3 regions of the Endothiovibrio diazotrophicus genome follow, and region 2 is predicted to be linked to each of the others. Evidence: predicted binding sites of a transcription regulator. Region 2 holds the regulator's gene; each other region holds the start of a gene.
What was found. The regulator sigma-54, encoded in region 2, starts transcription at its own class of promoters, with help from an activator protein. The targets are predictions, from matches to a motif close to TGGCANGNTNCNTGCTT.
Positions count from the first base shown of each region.

Region 1: fliE (flagellar hook-basal body complex protein FliE) is a predicted target of sigma-54. The motif match lies at 2,555-2,571, and genes of this name have one in related genera.
Region 3: urtA (urea ABC transporter substrate-binding protein) is a predicted target of sigma-54. The motif match lies at 2,693-2,709, and genes of this name have one in related genera.

Region 1 covers NZ_BAAHXB010000007.1:6,862-11,768, reverse strand. Annotated here, with positions in the region: gene fliG (flagellar motor switch protein FliG) at 1-365, opposite strand, end outside; gene fliF (flagellar basal-body MS-ring/collar protein FliF) at 358-1,998, opposite strand; gene fliE (flagellar hook-basal body complex protein FliE) at 2,148-2,495, opposite strand; gene ACYQ2W_RS03340 (sigma-54-dependent transcriptional regulator) at 2,876-4,273, opposite strand; gene ACYQ2W_RS03335 (sensor histidine kinase) at 4,270-4,907, opposite strand, start outside.
Region 2 covers NZ_BAAHXB010000009.1:49,103-54,009, forward strand. Annotated here, with positions in the region: gene ACYQ2W_RS04290 (response regulator) at 1-231, shown strand, start outside; gene ACYQ2W_RS04295 (GAF domain-containing protein) at 219-1,769, shown strand; gene ACYQ2W_RS04300 (hypothetical protein) at 2,104-2,463, shown strand; gene ACYQ2W_RS04305 (RNA polymerase factor sigma-54) at 2,622-4,121, shown strand; gene hpf (ribosome hibernation promoting factor) at 4,202-4,495, shown strand; gene ptsN (PTS IIA-like nitrogen regulatory protein PtsN) at 4,554-4,907, shown strand, end outside.
Region 3 covers NZ_BAAHXB010000005.1:28,936-33,842, reverse strand. Annotated here, with positions in the region: gene urtB (urea ABC transporter permease subunit UrtB) at 1-878, opposite strand, end outside; gene urtA (urea ABC transporter substrate-binding protein) at 1,225-2,523, opposite strand; gene ACYQ2W_RS02510 (OmpP1/FadL family transporter) at 2,920-4,260, shown strand; gene apaG (Co2+/Mg2+ efflux protein ApaG) at 4,426-4,812, shown strand.

The sequences.
Region 1 (4,907 bases), on a different contig from region 2:
CGGGGGTCCATCCACTTGAGGGTCTCCAGCCCCTTCGCCTCGCGCCCCATCATGATCCGGTCGATCATGCCGGCCGCCTTGTCCTCGCCCAGCGCCGCGATCAGCACCTTGCGGATGTAGTCCTCGGAGCCGACGCCGATGCCGGTCTGGTGGCCCACCGCGGTGAGGAAGTTGTCGACCACCACGTCCACGTCGTCCTTGCTGACGTTGGTCAGCGACGACATGGTCATGCCCACCTTCTGCACCTCTTTCGGGTTGAGATGCTTGAGCACCTCGGCGGCGTCGTGCTCGCCGAGCGACATCAGCAACACCGCGGCGCGCTCGGCGCCGGAGAGCTTGATCGGGGGCTTGTTCTGCTCAGACATCTTCGGCGATCCAGTTCTTCAGGGTTTGGGCGACGATCTTCGGATCCTGGGCCACCAGCCCCTTCACCGCCTCCATCTGCAGGTCGGCGTTGGAAGGGCCCTCCAGGGCGGCCGGCGCCTGGGTGGTCAGGCTGACCCCCTGCTCGCCGAAATCCTCCATCGCGCCGGCCCCTTCGGCCACCAGGGCGGAGGACTCGGCACCGCGCTGGGCCAGGCTGTTGAGGATCGGACGCAGCACGCCGAAGATCACGAACAGCACCGCCAACCCGCCGAGGAGCTGCTTGGCCAGCTCCCAGAACCAAGGCTCCTTCCAGATCGGCACCTCGGCCGGCGGCGCCTCCTCTTCGGCATCCATGAACGAGGCGTTGATCACGTTGACGCTGTCGCCGCGCTGGGCGTTGAAGCCCACCGCCTCCTTCACCAGGGAGGTGATGCGCTCCAGCTCGTCGGCCTTCAACGGGGTCCGGGTCGGCTTGCCCTCCTCGTCCACCCCCTTGCGGTCGTCCACCACCACCGCCACCGACAGCCGGCGCACGGTGCCGGTGGCGAGCTTGGTGTGGCTCACCGTGCGATCCACCTCGTAGTTGCGGATCACCTGCTTGCTGGCGTTGGTCTTGGTCGCATCGCTATTGCCGGAATCGGCGCCGGTACCCGCCACCTCGGGCGCGACGCCGCCGCCGGGGGGCTGGTTGGTCAGCGCGCCGGGGACCCCGGAGACGCCGGCCCCGCCCTTCGACTCCTCCTCGGAAAGCTGTTCGCTGCGCACCGCGGTCTGGTCGGGGTTGTAGCTCTCGCGGGTCCGTTCGGTGACGGTGAAATCGAGATCGGCGGAGACCTGCGCGCGCACCCCCTCGGCGCCCACCACCGGCTGGAGGATGTGCTCGATGCGCTTGATGTAGTCGTGCTCCACCTTGCGGGTATATTCGAACTGCTTGCCGCTCATCTCCACCTCGGTGGAGGCCTCGTCGGCGGTGAGCAGGCGGCCGGCCTGGTCCACCACCTTGACGTTGGAGGGCAGCAGCGAGGGGATCGAGGAGGCGACGATGTGGACGATCGCCTGCACCTGGCTGCGCTCCAGGGCGCGGCCGCGGGCGAGCTGGACCATCACCGAGGCGGTGGGGTCCTGACGGTCACGGATGAACACCGATTTCTTGGGGATGGCGAGGTGGACCCGCGCCTTCTGCACCGCCTCGATGGTCTCCACGGTGTGGGCCAGCTCCCCCTCCATGGCGCGCTGGTAGCGGGCCTTCTGCATGAATTCGCTGGTGCCGAAACCCTGGTCCTTCTCCAGCAGCTCGAAGCCCATGCCGCCCCCCTTGGGCAGGCCCTGGGCAGCCAGTTTCATGCGGATCTCGTGGACCTTGTTGGAAGGGACGCGGATGGCACCGGTGGTCTGGTCGATCTCGTAGGGGACCTGGGCCTGTTCCAGGGCCTCGATCACCATGCCGGCATCCTTGTCGGTGAGGTTGCCGTAGAGTTTGCCGAAGGTGGGGCGCTGGGACCACAGGGCGACCCCGACGACCAGGGCGATGACCAGGGCGGCACCGACGATCAGACCGACCTGGCGCCAGCCGGACAGTTCACTGAAGCCCCGGGTCAGGGCCGAGACGTTCGCTTTCGATTCCTCCGCCATGGATGGATACCTGTCGTGCCAACCGCTTCCGCTTGGAGAGTTGGAGCATTGTAACTGAAGGCCCGCCCTTTCCCCACAAATCGACCCTCAGCGCCTTGCGACCCACTGATGGCCGATTCGTGAGGAAAGGGCGGGCCTCGTCCGCCGGCTTACACCTGCATCCGTTTGATTTCGTTATAGGCCTCCAGCAGTTTGCCGTGGACGCTCTTCATCGCCGCGAAGGAGAGGCTGGCCTTCTGGGTGGCAATCATCACCTGCTCCAGACCGACGTCCGAGTCACCCCGGACGAAGGACTCCTGGAGGCTCTTGGAGGTCTGCTGGGCCTCGTTGACCGAATCGATGGAGTTGCGCAGCAGCGTGGCGAAATCGCTCCCGCCGGCCTGCGCCCCCTCCTGGACCGCACCGATCCCCGCAGCCCCGGAGGCCTGCACCCCCTGGGCCTCGGCCCGCATCGCACGCATCTGGCTGAGGACACTGTTCACGTCAAAGTCATTCATGGCGGCTACTCCGTTGCGACGTCGAAAATCCGTCGCCGATCTCTACTTGCCTCGGGACCATGCAGGTCATGTGCCACCTGATGCAAAACCACTCGAACAGAGAGGATGATCAAACATCAACCAATTGTTTTAGAACGGGGAATCAGACCGCGAAGGGTGTGAATACGGGAATTGAGGTATGGGTTGGAGGGGAGAATTGGCCGTCGGGCGGCTAAGGGTTGCCCAACGGTTTTCCGGCGGCCGTCGAATCCCGGATGCGGTGCCACCCGGACAGAGCGAACATTTCACCTGAGGATGGTTTTCACATCAACCGCAAAAACGAACGCACCCGAAGGCGGGAACCCCGCCCCGGGTGCATCGCTATGAAGCAGCGCCTCCGCTCAGGCCGCCTCGCCGGGGATCGCCACCCCCGCCTCGCGCATGCGCGCGATCTTGTAGCGCAAGGTGCGCGGGCTGATGCCGAGCTTCTCCGCCGCCGCCTTGCGGCTGCCGGCGGCCAGGGCGTCGATGATCAGGCTGAACTCACGCGCCTTGAGGTCGTCACCGAGGCACCCCTCGCCGCGCCCCTCCTCGCCATCGGTGCTCTCCGCCGCTGGCGGCGCCATCGGTTCGGCGATCCGCGCGGCCGGCACCGCCATCCGCGGCAGGTCGCTGAAGGTCTCGAAGATCAGGTTCTCCGGCTCGATCCGGCCGCCCTGCATCAGGATCAGCGCCCGCTGGATGACGTTGTCCAGCTCGCGCACGTTGCCCGGCCAGGGGTAGGCGCGCAGCCGCGCCTCGGCCGCCGGCGAGATCTGCGGCGGCGGCGTCGGCTCGCGGTGGTGGCGGGCGATGAAGTGGGCGGCCAGCGGGGCCACGTCGCCGGGACGCTCGCGCAGCGGGGCCAGTTTCAGCGGGAAGACGCTCAAGCGGTAGTAGAGGTCCTCGCGAAACTTGCCGTCGGCCACCATCTGCTTCAGATTGCGGTTGGTGGTGGCCAGCACCCGCACGTCGAGCAGCGTCGGCTTGCGCCCGCCGATCCGCTCCACCTCCTTCTCCTGGATCACGCGCAGCAGCTTCGCCTGCAGCCCCAGATCCATCTCCGAGATCTCGTCAAGCAGGATCGTCCCCCCCTGGGCCTGCTCGAACTTGCCGGGGTTGGACTGATAGGCCCCGGTGAACGCCCCCTTCTCGTAGCCGAAGAGCAGCGCCTCCAGCATGTTCTCGGGGATCGCCGCGCAGTTGATGGCGACGAACGGCCCCTCGGCCCGCGGCGAGGCGTCGTGGATGAAGCGGGCGAACACCTCCTTGCCGCTGCCGCTCTCGCCGTTGAGCATCACCGTGACGTCGGTCTGCGCCACCCGGCGGGCCAGCTCCAGCAGCTCGCGGGTGCGTGCGTCCTCGGTGACCACCCCATGGATCGCGGTGGGCCGGCTGGCGGGCATGTAGCGCTCCACCATCTCCACCAGCACCTCCGCCTCGAAGGGCTTCACCAGATAATCGGTCGCCCCCTCCTGCATCGCGCTCACCGCCCGGTCGATGGTGCCGTAGGCGGTCATCAGCACCACCGGCAACTCGGGGCGCACGGCGCGGATGCGCTTGAGCAGGGTGTGGCCGTCCATCGGCCGCATCCGCACGTCGCTCACCACCATCGCCACCGCCTCGCGCTCCAGCACCTCCAGCGCCTTGGCGCCGTCGGTGGCCGAGAGCACCGGAAAGCCGGCCAGCTCCACCGTATCGCAAAGGGCCTCGGAGAGGGAGGGATCGTCCTCGACGATCAACACCGCACCGCTGTTCATGACCAACCTCCTTCGACAGAGGGCGCAAGGCCGACCGTCATCGTTTCGTCTTCTTGGTTGTTGCCGGGTGCCGGAGCCTCCCCCGAGAGCAGCGCCTGACGCCGCTCGCCGGTGGGCAGGCGGATGGCGAAGCACGCCCCCTCCCCCGCCTGCGGCTGCTCCAGCTCGATTCGACCGTGGTGGGCCTCCACCACGTTGCGCACCACCGCCAACCCCAGGCCGGTGCCGTCGGGCCGGGTGGTGAAAAAGGGTTCGAAGACCGTCTCGCGGATGTCCTCGCCGATGCCGGGGCCGTTGTCCGCCACCCGGACGGCGACGAACCCCGCCCCTTCGAGCCGCACGTCGACCCGCAGCCGCACCCCCTCGCCCACCGCCTGGATGGCGTTGGCGCCGAGGTTGATCAGCGCGCCGAGCAGCGCCTCGCGATTGCCGTGAAGGGTCACCCCCGCCACCCGCTGGTCCACCTCGATGCCGCCGCCCACCGCCGCCAGTTGCGGCTCCAGGGTCTGCGCCAGGTCGGCCAGCAGCCCGTCCAGCGCCACCGCCTCGCTGTCGGTGGAGCCGCCGCGGGCGAACACCAGCATGTCGTTGACCATCCGCTCCATGTGGCGCAGCCGGTCGCGAATCCGCTCCG
Region 2 (4,907 bases):
GTGGCGCGCGAGGTGCTGCTCCCCGCCGTCGCCCGGCTGGCCGACGGGCTGCGCCAGAACAACGCCGCGGTGGGCGGCCTGTGGCAGGGGCAGGCGGCGCTCTTCCGCGCCGCCTTCCCGGACGAGTGGCAGGGGATCGAGGAGGCCCTGCGCGGCTTCGACTTCGAGGAGGCGCTGGCGCGGCTCGAAGCGGCGGCCGAGGCGCATGGGGTAGCCCCGTGGGCGGCGTGACCCGCTGGTCGTTCGCCCGGGTGCGCCGGCCGCGGCTGATGGCGGCGCTGCTCGCTCTGCTGGTCGGGGTCGGCGCCGGCGAGGTGGACCGCATCACTACCGAGCGCGGTTTCCGCACGGCGCTGGCCGAGCGGGCGGAGCGCGAGGCCGCCAGCCTGGAGCTGGAGACCGCCCGCGGGCGGATCATGGGGGTGGCCTCGCTGCTGGGACTCGGCGAGCCGCTGGTCAAGGCGCTGGTGCGCGGCGAGCGCAGCGCCGACGACCCCGAGGTGCTGGCGGCGCTGCGCCCGGCGCGCCGGCTGCTCGATGCCGATGGCGTCTACGCCATCGACGCCAAGGGGATCATCGTCGCCCACGAGACCGACCACAAGCGCAGCACCGGCACCGACGTCACCTTCCGCCCCTACTGGCGCCAGGCGATCGCCGGCAAGGCCAACGTCTACGCGGCGGTCGGTTCGCGCTCCGGCAAGCGCGGGCTCTACACCGCCGCGCCGATCCGCGCCGGCGACTCGGTCGATGATCCGGTGATCGGCGTGGTGCTGGTCAAGAGTCTGGCCGACGGGCTCGACCGCCAGCTCGCCGCGGTCGGCCGGCCGGCGCTGCTCGCCTCGCCCCAGGGGGTGGTCTTCGCCGCCACCGATGCGGACTGGCGCTTCCACCTGGTGGGACCGGTGAGCGCCGAGCGGGTGGCCGACATCGGCCGTTTGCGCCAGTTCGGCAAGGCGTTCGCCGAGGGGCGGGTGAGCGGCTCGCTGCCCTTCGACCCGAGCGGTGCGGAGGCGCAGATCGACGGCCGCCGTTTCGCCGCGGCGAGCGCCCCGGTGGAGTGGAACGACCCCAACGGGGTGTGGTCGCTGGTCGTCCTCGGCGACCTGCAGGAGGCCGCCTCGTGGTGGCGCTGGGCGGGGGTTGGCGGTAGCGTCGGCGGCGCGCTGTTCGTGCTGCTGGTCACCTTCCTGCGGCTGCGGCGGGAGGCGGAGCAGCGGCGCCAGGCGGTGGCCGAGGCGCAGGCGGCGGCCGAACTGCTCGCCGCCGAGGCGGAGGCGAAGAGCCGCCAGGCCGATTTCGTCCTCCAGGTGCAGCGCGCGAAGGGGTTTCCCGCCTTCGTCTCGGCGCTGTTCGGCGGGCTCGCCGAGCGGGTGCGTCTGCACCAGGGGTGCCTCTACTACGCCGTGGCGGGGGAGGGCGGCGAGACGCGGCTGGAGCTGGCCGGCAGCTACGTCACCGAGGGGGCGCCGGAGCGCGTCGCCCTCGGCGAGGGGCTGCTCGGCCAGTGCGCGCGGGACCGCCGGCCGCTGATCTTCCAGCACCCGCCGGAGGGGTTCTGGCGGGTCCCCACCGGGGCCGGGACGTTCCCGCCGCGGGTGTTGCTGCTGCTGCCGATCCTGCGCAACGACGAACTGCTCGGGGTGCTGGAGCTCTCCTCCCTGAGCGACGAGCTGGGCCGCGAGCGCCAGGCGGTGGAGGAGCTGCTGCCGGTGCTGGCGATGAGCCTGGAGCTGCGCCTGGCGGCGCTGCGCGCCTCCAGCGCAGCGTGATTGCGGTTCCGTCCTTGTCGGTGGGCGCCAACCCGCCGGCGAACTGCCTTCGTTCGCCACGGCGGCCGCAGGCCGCCCTATAGGGCGCGCCGCGCGCGCCGTGGTGACCGAAGCCCCGTCCCCGACGATGCCCGCCGGCCTGCCGGCGAAGTGCCCCCCGGCGCGCCACGGTTTGGCGCAAACAAACGGCAATTGGGCCCCAGTGACCGGCCGCCGCCAACCGTTGGATCGCGCCCAATCGATGTTGTCCGGCGCCCAACGACGGGGCGTTGCGCGTCGGTAATCTTGCCTCCACTCCCGCAGCCATTGCGGGCCCCGATGGAGGACCAGGACCATGATGATGCCCCGCTTGCTGCCCAACGAACTGCTCGCCACCCTGCCCGGATTCGTCCGCTACGACCTGGCCGACGCGCTGACCGATCCGCGGGCGCTGACCTTCGGCGAGACCCACCGTTTCGGCGAGTGGGAGCTGCGCCTGGAGGAGGACGTCGAGGAGCCGGGGCGCATCCACTGCATCCTCACGCTGGAGGAGGAGGGACAGCTCCACCTGATGCTCGATTCCCGCGGCGAGGAGGCCGAGCTGTTCGCCTGCCACGGCGGCGGCTGCGCCTGCGACGCCCGTCTCGGCATGGAGTTCTGCGCCAAGCCGGAGCGCTGGTTGGCCCCCCTGCCGGTGCCGGTGCGCTGGCTCTGACCCAGTGCGAAGGAGGTGGCACCTTGTGGCCATGCCCGGGGGGGGGGGCATCGCCACCCGCGTAGCGTAGCCGTAACCAAATCCGACGATTTGGCATACAATGGGCCCGATTCTTGTAAGGGTGGCCCCGCGGCGATGACGCATATTCGGTTCGTATCATGAAGCAGTCGCTTCAACTCCGGCTCGGTCAGTACCTGACCATGACTCCCCAACTGCAGCAGGCGATCCGTCTGCTGCAGCTCTCGACCCTGGAACTGCAGATGGAGGTGCAGCAGGCATTGGAGAGCAATCCGATGCTGGAATCGGGGGAGGACGACGAGATCGAGGGCTACGCCGGGGCGGAGGCGGAGAGCAACCGCCAGGAGCGGGAGGCGCCGGCGGAGGAGTCCTCCTCCTCGGGCGACGACTTCGAGGCGCCGGTCGCGGCCGAGGAGCGCGAGCGCGACTTCGAGTCCGACGCCACGATGCCCGACGACCTGCCGGTGGACAGTGTGTGGGAGGACGTCTACGACGGCGCCACCGCCTACTCGCGCAACGACGAGGGGGAGGAGCGGGTCTTCGAGTACGCCGACACCTCCGGCCGTTCGCTGCGCGACCACCTGGTGTGGCAGATGGAGCTGTCGCGCTTCAGCGAGACCGACGAGGCGATCGCCGAGGCGATCATCGACGCCATCGACGAGGACGGCTATCTCAAGCAGTCCCTCGACGAGCTCCACGAGGGGCTCGCCGACCAGGGGCTGGAGGTGGAACCTGACGAGGTGGCGGCGGTGCTGCGCCGGATCCAGGCGATGGACCCCGCCGGCGTCGCCGCCCGCGACCTCGGCGAGTGCCTGGTGTTGCAACTGCGCCAGCTGCCCGCCGACACCCCGTGGCGGACCGAGGCGATGGCGCTGGTCGGCGAGCACATCGAGCTGCTCGGCAACCGCGACTTCAAGACCCTGATGCGGCGGATGAAGCTGGCCGAGGAGCAGCTCTCCGAGGTGCTCGACCTGGTGCGCACCCTCAACCCGCGCCCCGGCTCGGCGATCGAGCAGGCCGCCCCCCAATACATCGTCCCCGACGTCTTCGTGCGCAAGCTGAAGGGGCGCTGGGTGGTCGAGCTGAACCCCGAGGCGGCCCCCAAGATCCGCGTCAACAGCTACTACGCCAGCCTCCTCGGGCGGGCCGGCGGCGGCGAGCTGAAGGGGCAGTTGCAGGAGGCGCGCTGGCTGATCAAGAGCCTGCAGAGCCGCAGCGAGACCCTGCTCAAGGTGGCCACCGCCATCGTCGAGCGTCAGCAGGCGTTCCTCGAGCAGGGTGAGGAGGCGATGCGCCCGCTGGTGCTGCGTGATGTGGCCGAGACGGTCGAGATGCACGAGTCGACCATCTCGCGGATCACCACCCAGAAGTTCATGCACACCCCCCGCGGCATCTTCGAATTCAAGTATTTCTTCTCCAGCCACGTCGGCACCGCCGACGGCGGGGAGGCCTCCTCGACCGCCATCCGTGCCCGGATCAGGAAGCTGATCGCCGCCGAGGAGCCGCGTAAGCCGTTGAGCGACAACAAATTGGCCAAGATGCTCGAGGGCGAGGGGATCAACGTGGCGCGGCGCACCGTGGCCAAATACCGCGAGGCGATGAATATCCCCGCCTCCAACGAGCGGAAACGGCTACAATAGCCGGCCCTCCCGCCGGGGGACGGATCGCCGCCTCTTTCGGCGCAACCGATACGAAAACGATTCTTGAGGAGTCTCGACCGATGCAACTGAACCTGACCGGCCACCACGTGGACATCACCGATGCCATGCGCAACTACGTCAACGAGAAGACCGAGCGGCTGGAGCGTCACTTCGACCAGATGACCAACGTGCATGTGGTGCTCAGCGTGGAGAAGCTGCGCAACAAGGCCGAGGCGACCATCCACGTCAACGGCGCCGATCTCTTCGCCGACGCCGAGCACGAGGACATGTACGCCGCCATCGATGCCCTCGCCGACAAGCTGGACCGGCAGATCAAGAAGCACAAAGAGAAGCTCACCGACCATCGCAAGTAACCACGGTTCGGCCCCGTGGCGGCGTGCCTCGGGGTCCCCTTCCCAGGGGCCATAGACCATGCAACTGAGCGAACTACTCTGCCGGGAGTGCAGCACCCGGACCCTTCAGGCAGGGAGCAAGAAGCGGGCGTTGGAACTGGTCAGCGAGATGATCGCCAACCACCTCGACGCCCTCACCCAGGCGGAGATCTTCGATAGCCTGATCGGCCGCGAGCGGCTCGGCTCCACCGGCATGGGCCACGGAGTGGCCATCCCCCACGGCCGCGTCAAGGGCATCGCCCGGGCCATCGGCGCCTTCGTCCGCCTGGAGCAGGCGGTGGACTTCGATGCCATCGACCGCCAGCCGGTGGACCTGCTGTTTTTCCTCCTGGTGCCCGAGCACTACACCGACGAACATCTGCAGATCCTCTCC
Region 3 (4,907 bases), on a different contig from region 2:
TGCACCACGTAGGTGGTGTAGGCGCCGATCATGATCAGCTCGCCGTGGGCCATGTTGATCACCCCCATCACGCCGAAGGTGATCGCCAGGCCGATCGCCGCCAGCACCAGCACCGAACCGAGACTGAGGCCGAAGAAGAGGGTCTCGACCAGACCGTAGAGGTCGCGCTTGCCGTCGATGTTCTGCACCGCCTTGACGGCGGCGCGCTTCACCGCGGCGGCCGGGTCGTGGTCGGCCAGTTGCACCAGCCGGTTGCGCGCGGCGGGCTCCAACGAGCCGGCGAGGTGTTCGACCGCGGCGAGCCGCACCTTCTCGTCGTCGGCGCCGAGGTCGAGCAGCGCCAGCGCCTCCTCCATCGCACCGCGTACGTCGTCGTCGTGCTCCTTTTCCAGGTAGCCGCGCAGCAGCTCGCCGTCCTCGGCATCGAGCCTGCGCATCATCTGGCGTACCGCATCGAGGCGCACCGCGGCATCCCGGTTGCCCAGGCTGAGGGCGGCGATCGCCCCCTTGAGCGCACCGCGCATGCGGTTGTTGATGGGGATCTTCTTCAGGTCACGTTTGGCAATCTCGGTAATCGGTTCGCCGCTGAGGGCATCCCGCGCCTGATACGCCCCGTCGACCTCGGGAGCGACCACCAACCGGCGGTCGCGCTTGAGGTGATAGAGCTCACCATCGAGCAGCGCCTGAAGCAGGCCGCGGGCGCGCGGATCGTCGCTGGCGGCGATCCTGCCTACCGCCTGCTGCTTCACCGTGAAGCTCTTCTGCTGGAGCAGCGTCAACGCCTCAACCAGCTCCGGCTCGCCGGCGAACGCCGCCGACGGGCCGAGCAGCCACCCCGGCAGGAGCAGCGCCAGCAGCCATAGAATTCTTGGAGTCATGGGATTTCGTTCCGCTGGGTGGGCGCAACCCACTTCGTGCCGCAACCGCGGGTCGCGGCGGGCGGACGATTTTCACCGTCCGCCCGTACTCGGGGAGCGATACTGTGGCTAGTAGGTAGGGCGGATTAGCGCAGCGTAATCCGCCGCATCGAAGCTGCCGTCGGCGAAGGCGCCCGCCGCACTCGCCGAACGGACCCGATCCACTCGGTGAAATCGGAGCCGATCACAGCGGCGGTGCCCCCGTTCCGGCGGATTACGCGGTCGCTAATCCGCCCTACCCAAAACCAACATCACCGGGCCCCTCAAGCCCTCACTTCAAATTGAGGGAAATTCGCCAGAATTTCCCTTAGAAGTTCTGGCCCGAGCACTTGCCGGTCTTGACGTTGTAGTTGCCGCAGGAGAGCGGCGCGCGCCAATCGGAGATCAGGTCCTTGGAGCCGGGCAGGTAGTCGGACCAGGCATCGCCAGGCACCAGACCGGAGGTCTCCCACACCACCTGGAACTGGCCGTCGTCCTGGATCTCGCCGATCAACACCGGCTTGGTGATGTGGTGGTTGGGCATCATCGCCGAGTAGCCGCCGGAGAGGTTGGGCACGGTGACGCCGATCAGCGCGTCCTCCACCGCCGAAGGGTCGGTGGTGCCGGCCTTCTCCACCGCCTTCACCCACATGTTGAAGCCGATGTAGTGGGCCTCCATGGGGTCGTTGGTGACCCGCTTGTCGTTCTTGATGAAGGCGTGCCAGGCATCGATGAATTGCTGGTTGGCCTCGGAGTCGACGCTCATGAAGTAGTTCCAGGCGGCCAGGTGCCCCACCAGCGGCTTGGTGTCGATGCCGGAGAGCTCCTCCTCACCCACCGAGAAGGCGACCACCGGGATGTTCTCGGCGCTGATCCCCTGGTTGCCCAGCTCCTTGTAGAAGGGGACGTTGGCATCACCGTTGATGGTCGAGACCACCGCGGTCTTCTTGCCGGCGGAGCCGAATTTCTTGATCTCGGCGACGATCGACTGCCAGTCGGAGTGACCGAAGGGGGTGTAGTTGATCATGATGTCGGCGTCTTCGACACCCTTCGCCTTGAGGTAGGCCTCGAGGATCTTGTTGGTGGTGCGCGGGTAGACGTAGTCGGTGCCGGCCAGCACCCAGCGCTTCACGCCGAGGTCGTTCATCAGGTAGTCCACCGCCGGGATCGCCTGCTGGTTGGGCGCCGCACCGGTGTAGAAGACGTTCTTCGAGGACTCCTCACCCTCGTACTGCACCGGGTAGAAGAGCAGTCCGTTGAGCTCCTCGAATACCGGCAGCACCGACTTGCGCGACACCGAGGTCCAGCAGCCGAAGACCGCCGAGACCTTCTGCTGCTCGATCAGCTCGCGCGCCTTCTCGGCGAACAGCGGCCAGTTGGAGGCGGGGTCGACCACCACCGGCTCCAACTGCTTGCCGAGCAGCCCGCCCTTCTTGTTCTGCTCGTCGATCAGCATCAGCATGGTGTCCTTCAGCGTGGTCTCGCTGATCGCCATGGTGCCGGAGAGGGAGTGGAGGATGCCGACCTTGATGGTGTCGGCGGCGGTGGCAAAGGTGGATGCGGTGAGCGCCGCGGCGGTGGTTACCCCGAGGAGGGTGGATTTCATGCGCAGAGAGAGTCTCTTCATCGTCTTTCGTCCCCTTTGTTGTTGCGTAACCACTCGCCCCACCAAGAAAATCAAGCGCAGATTTTCGCAGATGAACGCTCGGCCCAGTCGGCGGAAATCTGCGTGGATCTACGGTTCACCCAGCAGGGCGAGTGGTTACGTTGTTGCTTTGGCGTGTCCGGCCAGAGGGGAGCAAGCGCCGTACCAAGCGCCGATTCGAGGGGCTTTTCAACGGCTTGAGCCCCCTCCCCGGAAACCCCATAACGGTGCATGCACCACCGAGGTGCGCAATTTTCGGAGATAGACCGCGACAGCGCACAATTGCGGTGCAGCCATCCGCTTGCGATCCGCCGAAGATGCCCGTCGTAGTACCATTGGTCGGCAGCAAATTAATCGAAGAGTAGGGAGCGGATAGTGATGAGACGATCCATTGCGGCGGCGGCCGTGGCCGGGGGGCTGGCGGTGGTATCCCAGGGGGCGGCGGCCTCCGGCTTCGCCATCATGGAGCAGGGGGTGAGCGGGCTCGGCACTGCCTTCGCCGGCGGCGCCGCCGAGGCGCAGGATGCCGCCACGGTATTCTTCAACCCCGCCGGCATGACCCGCCTGGAGGGGACCCTGGCGGTGGCCGGCAACCACGTCGTGGTCCCCTCGGCGAAATTTCGCGACGGCGGTTCGCGCACCGTGTTGGGCACCTCGCTGGGCAGTCACACCGGCGGCGACGCCGGCAGCGTCGAGGCGGTGCCCAACGCCTACCTGGTCACCGACCTGGGCGGCGGCTACAAGTTCGGCCTGGCGGTGAACGCCCCCTTCGCCCTCTCCACCCACTACGACCGCGACTGGATCGGCCGCTACCACGCAGTGGATTCGGAGGTGCTGGCGATCAACGTCAGCCCCAGCCTCGCCTGGCGGCTCAACCAACGCGTCGCCCTCGGCGTCGGCATCGACATCCAGCACATGGAGGCGACCCTGAGCAATGCGATCGACTACGGCACCCTCGACGCCCTGGCCGCCGGCGGCGCCTTCGGCCTCACCCCGGGGGCGAGCGACGGCTATGCCGAAATGACCGGCAACGACCTCGCCTGGGGCTGGAACGTCGGCGCGCTGGTCGATCTCACCAAGCGGACCCGCCTCGGCCTCCACTACCGCTCGTCGATCGACTACCACCTGCGCGGCAACGTCGACTTCAGCACCCCGGCCGCGGCGCTGCCCCTCGCCGCCGCCCTCGGCCAGGTGGACGGCGAGGCGAGCGCCGACCTGACCACCCCGGACGTGCTCTCGCTCAGCCTGTTCCACCAGCTCGACGAGCGCTGGGCGATCATGGCCGACCTCTCCCGCACCGGCTGGGACAACCTGGACGAGCTGCGCATCCGTTTCGACAGCGGCGCCGCCGACTCGGTGACCACCCTCCACTGGAACGACGTCTGGCGCTACTCGGTGGGGGTGAGCTACACCCCGAACCCGCGCTGGATCTGGCGCGCGGGGCTGGCCTACGACGAGACGCCGATCCCCAACGCGGAAAAGCGCACCCCGCGCATCCCCGGCAACGACCGCCGCTGGGTCGCCCTGGGCTTCGGCTACCGGGTGAGCGACCATTTCAGCTTCGACGTGGGCTACGCCCATCTGTGGGTGGACGACCCGCAGATCGACAAGCTCACCGCCCTGCCCACCCTCGACGAGAACACCTTCCGCGGCTCCCTGGTGGGGAGCTACGCGGCCTCGGTGGAGATCCTCAGCGCGCAGCTCAACTGGCGCTTCTGATGCGCCGGAAAGAGGCTGAAGGAGGAACGGAAAGGGGCGGTGGCGGCGGCCCGGCCGGTTGACTTCGCAATCCCAATTCGAGCCTTCATAGATCCTATTTCGTCGCCGTCAAGGGGGATGAAATCCCCCCTTGCGCATCCCTGGTCGATCAACTAAACACAAACCATGGACAACAAGATCATCCAACACGACATCCGCGTTCAGGTCGAGAGCTTCTACATCCCGGAGCAGTCCGACCCGATCATCGGCCGCTACGTCTTCGCCTACAACGTCTCGATCCGCAACGAGGGCTCGACGCCGGCCAAGCTGATCTCCCGCCACTGGATCATCACCGACGCCAACGGCCATATCCAGGAGGTGGAGGGCGACGGGGTGGTCGGCGAACAACCCTACCTGCAACCGGGCGAGAAGTTTCACTACACCAGCGGCGCCATGCTGGAGACCCCGGTGGGGAGCATGCATGGCAGCTACCGGCTGGTGGACGACGACGGCATCCACTTCGAGGCGGAGATCCCCGCCTTCACCCTCAGCCGGCCCCACTCGCTGCACTGAATGGCTCGGTGCTTCCCGTATAGGGCGTGCCGTGCGCGCCGCGCCCGACGAAGCCACCGGCCGGATCGATTATCCTCCGCCCGTACGGAACGCTG